2 regions of the Micromonospora sp. NPDC048947 genome follow, and region 1 is predicted to be linked to the other one. Evidence: riboswitches for the same ligand, from Rfam matches in the RefSeq annotation. Region 1 holds a riboswitch; the other holds the start of a gene.
What was found. Region 1 has a riboswitch for cobalamin ahead of AB0B98_RS25920 (ribonucleoside-diphosphate reductase subunit alpha). Riboswitches for the same ligand answer to the same signal wherever they lie in the genome.

Region 1 (2,195 bases):
GACCAGGTCCCACGACGCGTTCAACACGGCCGCCAGGGACAGGTGGACGACACCCTTCTCCGGCCCGAGCCAACGCAGTTGCGAGTCGGAGGTGAGGAGGCGGTAGACGGCGCCCATGTCCGCTGCCATCGTCGCCACGTCCAGGCCCACCAGAAGCTGTGCCTGGTGGACTGCCGCCGCCGCGACGATGTCGTTGCCTCGACCGATGGTGAAGGTCAGGCCGTGCCCCGCGAGTGGCGCGCCCACGCCGTCGACGCCGTCGGTGTGCAGGACGACGTAGGCCGCCGAGTAGTCGCCGTCCTTGTTCATGGCGTCTGACCCGTCAGCGGTCAGGGAGGTGGGGAAGCGGACGTCTTCGACGGTGACGGCAGTGATCTGCGGCATGCGTTCCTCGCCCGGCTAGGCTAAAGATCAGATGATCACAGGGAGTATACGGAGCGCCGCTCCAGCCCGTCAACGATGTCGATCACCGTGGGCCCACAGACGTATGATGTTTGCCTCGCTGGGTCGATCCGCCTCACCGTCCATCGTGCCCGTTGACGGGCGAAGGTGGCAGGGTGGCGAGCCCGTGGAGATCGGGTGTTCAACCCCACCTCAAGGCATAGACAGTGACATATGGGTGCGGTCTGCGGCACCGTGGCCTCGATACGCCACATCCCTGTCGACTGTCGACACCAGCGCGCAGGGCCCCGTCTCCGGTGCCTGGCGTCGGTCGACGGGGTGTTGTCGGCCGGGGTGGTGACGGTGGTCACCGAGTCGGCCGCCGACACGCCCGAGACCGACATGTGGGGTGTGACAACGGCTGCGTCCCTATATATGGTGTCGAGCGCAGCTGGTTCGGCCGCTCATCCGGGGCGGTCGAGGCAACAGGGAACCCGGTGGAAATCCGGGACTGTCCCGCAGCGGTGAGTGGGAACGACCGCCGTCATCAGCACTGGGCCATCAATCGGCCTGGGAAGCGACGGCCAGTAGGAGACCGGCGAGCCCGGTCGTGCCCGCGAGTCCGAAGACCTGCCAGCGCGCCGCGTACCCGCATCCGGGTGGCGCGGCGGTCCGAGGCCGCGTGGGACGGCTGACGCCACCTGACCCACGCCGGGCTGGCGTGGCGTCCGTCGGTGTCTGTCTCCTCGCGTCCGGGCCACCAGGTCTCGAACTCCGAGGAGCGAGTGGTGACAGTCACCGAGGTAGTCCCGGCCAGCGGCGACGCGACAGCGCGACGGACGCCGATGCAGGTCCGCAAGCGCGACGGCGGCACCGAACCCGTGGACGTGAACAAGATCGTCCGAGCGATCGAGCGGTGGGCCGACGACCTGACCGACGTCGACCCGATGCGGGTGGCCACCCGCACCATAAGCGGGCTCTACGACGGCGCGACCACCGCCGAACTTGACCGGCTGTCCATCCAGACCGCCGCCGAGATGATCGGTGAGGAGCCGCAGTACTCGCGCCTCGCCGCGCGATTGCTGGCCGGCTACGTCGACAAGGAGGTGCGTCGACAGGGCATCACCTCGTTCAGCGCGGCGATCCGGGTCGGCCACGCCGAGGGTCTGATCGGTGACGACACCGCCGCGTTCGTCGCCGCACACGCCGCGACGCTCGACCACGCCATCGACCCGGACGGCGACCGCCGGTTCGAGTACTTCGGCCTGCGCACCGTGTACGACCGCTACCTGCTGCGCCACCCCATCAGCCGACTGGTGCTGGAGACCCCGCAGTACTGGCTGCTGCGGGTGGCCTGCGGCCTGTCCCGGACGGCGGACGAGGCTGTCGACTTCTACCGGCTGATGTCCAGCCTGGCCTACCTGCCCAGCTCACCGACCCTGTTCAACTCCGGCACCCGGCACACCCAGATGTCCTCCTGCTACCTGGTCGACTCCCCGCTCGACGAGCTGGACTCGATCTACCAGCGGTACGCCCAGGTCGCCAACCTGTCCAAGTTCGCCGGTGGCATCGGCATCGCGTACTCCCGGGTCCGCTCCCGGGGAGCGCTGATCCGGGGCACGAACGGGCAGTCCAACGGCATCGTGCCGTGGCTGCGCACGCTCGACGCGAGCGTCGCCGCTGTGAACCAGGGTGGCCGACGCAAGGGCGCGGCCTGCGTCTATCTGGAGCCGTGGCACCCGGACATCGAGGAGTTCCTGCAACTGCGGGACAACACCGGCGAGGACGCCCGACGCACCCACAACCTCAACCTG
Region 2 (2,195 bases), on a different contig from region 1:
AGAGGGAGTCCGAAGCGCGCTGTTGTCGCTCAGCAAACCACCGTGCCACAGCCCGACCAGGGCCCCGACGGATGTCACCACCTTCCGGATATGCGCGATCAATTGCACTCTTCTGCCGCCGCTGACAAGGCGCGGCGATCGGGGGCGTGCTCCCCGATCGACCGCTGCCGGTGCCGCGTGGCGAGATGGTGCCGTGCCCCTGGTTATGGCTCACGGGTTGACTGGTGGCGGGGGTCCGCCTCGAACATGCACGCCGGTTGCCTGGCGCGGGAGCGCCGCCACAACCACTTGGTCACTCCGTCGTCCAACGATCGTGGTGGATCACCGATGACACCGGGCTTCGCTGGCGCCAGCCGTGCCGCTCCAGGTCCGGCGTCTGCTCCAAATGGGTGACCGGGCCGAGGCAGAGCCATGCCACCGGGCGGACGGTGGCCGGGATGCCGAGCAGGTCGCGTAGGAACGGCTCCCGGTAGAACGAGACCCAGCCGACCCCGAGTTGCTCGGCGGTTGCGGCCAGCCACAGGTTCTGGATCGCCAGACAGACCGAGTAGAGGCCGGCGTCGGCGATCGCGTGACGGCCGAGCACGGCCGGCCCGCCCCGCTCGGGGTCGTACGTGACGACGACTGACATCGTCGACTCCCGTACGCCATCGATCTTGATCCGGTTGAAGCGTTCCGCCGCAGCACCCTCGAGAGTGGCCGCGAAGGTGTCCCGTTCCCGCTGCACGTGCCGGTGGAACTCCTGCCGCAGCTCGGGATCGCGGACCAGGATGAAGTCCCAGGGCTGGGAGAGGCCGACGCTCGGCGCGGCGTGCGCCGCCGTGAGGACCCGGTTCAACGTCTCGTCGGGGATCGGCGCCCCGGTGAACTGGGCACGTACGTCCCGGCGGCGGTGGATGGTCTCGTAGAGGCCGGTGTCCAAGGCAGGCTCCCGCTGCGCTCGTGCCCCTGACGGGGGCGATGACGCGAGGCCGGTCTTCGGACTCCCGGATCTATGCTGGTCACCCGCCTTCCCAACCCCGCAGGGTCAGTGGCTGCGTCTGGTACGCGTGGGTGGCAGCTCCCCGGTCACCGCGGCGGGCCCGTGCCGGACTCACACCGGCTTCCCGATTCTCCCCACTCGCGCAGGGCACCTCGCAACGTTTGTGCCACCGCACACGATAACGGTCCCGACGAACATGGGAGGCCCCGGCGCTGCATCGCCAGTGATGGGCGCGGGCTCGTCACGATCGGGCTTGCCGCGTGACCGCGGCGGCCAGACGCCGACGCCGTACGGGGACCTCCAGGCGGACGGGTCGGGTAGCATCTTCCTGTCGGGTCGAGAGGCGCTGCGACGGGCGGAGCCCGCCACGCTCGGCCCTCATCTCTTCGACAAGGGCGCCTCCGAGCTTCGGAGGCGACCGCTTGAGCGCGTTATTGAGCCAGAAAGACACCGCATCGTCGCTGCGGCAGCTGATGTCCCAGCGTGTTCTGGTGCTGGACGGCGCCTGGGGAACGATGTTGCAGGGCGCGCAGCTCACCGCCGCGGACTATCGGGGCGACCTGATTGTCGACCATCCGCAGGACGTCAGCGGTGATCCCGACCTGCTCAACCTCACCCGGCCGGACGTCATCCTGGACGTACACCGGCAGTATCTGGCCGCCGGCGCCGACATCACCACCACCAATACGTTCACTGCGACGAGCATCGGCCAGGCCGACTACGGGCTCCAGTCACTGGTTCGTGAGATGAACGTCCAGGGCGCGCGGCTGGCCCGGCAGGCGGCGGACGAGTTCGGTGGCCGGTTCGTGGCTGGCTCGGTCGGGCCGCTGAACGTGACGCTGTCGCTGTCGCCGCGGGTCGAGGACCCGGCGTATCGTGCCGTCGACTTCGACGCAGTGCGCGCGGCGTACGCGGAGCAGATCTCGGCCCTGGCCGAGGGTGGTGTCGACCTGCTTCTGATCGAGACGATCTTCGACACGTTGAACGCGAAGGCCGCAATCGCCGCAGCCCGTGAGGTCGCGCCGCAGCTGCCGCTGTGGATCTCCGTTACCATCGTCGACCTGAGCGGCCGGACCCTGTCGGGGCAGACCGTGGAGGCTTTCTGGCGCTCGATAGAGCGGGCCGATCCGCTGGTCGTCGGCGTGAACTGCTCGCTGGGCGCGGCCGAGATGCGCCCGCACGTCGAGGAGCTTTCCAAGATCGCTGGCACCTA

Region 2: linked by a shared signal. The riboswitch ahead of bluB (5,6-dimethylbenzimidazole synthase) and the one ahead of AB0B98_RS25920 (ribonucleoside-diphosphate reductase subunit alpha) in region 1 are both predicted to bind cobalamin.

The regions. Positions count from the first base shown of each region.
Region 1 covers NZ_JBEZFO010000020.1:63,080-65,274, reverse strand. The annotation lists gene AB0B98_RS25925 (enolase C-terminal domain-like protein) at 1-384, opposite strand, end outside; cobalamin riboswitch at 817-1,034, shown strand; gene AB0B98_RS25920 (ribonucleoside-diphosphate reductase subunit alpha) at 1,227-2,195, shown strand, end outside.
Region 2 covers NZ_JBEZFO010000004.1:233,486-235,680, forward strand. The annotation lists gene bluB (5,6-dimethylbenzimidazole synthase) at 293-922, opposite strand; cobalamin riboswitch at 952-1,152, opposite strand; S-adenosyl-L-homocysteine riboswitch at 1,315-1,390, shown strand; gene metH (methionine synthase) at 1,417-2,195, shown strand, end outside.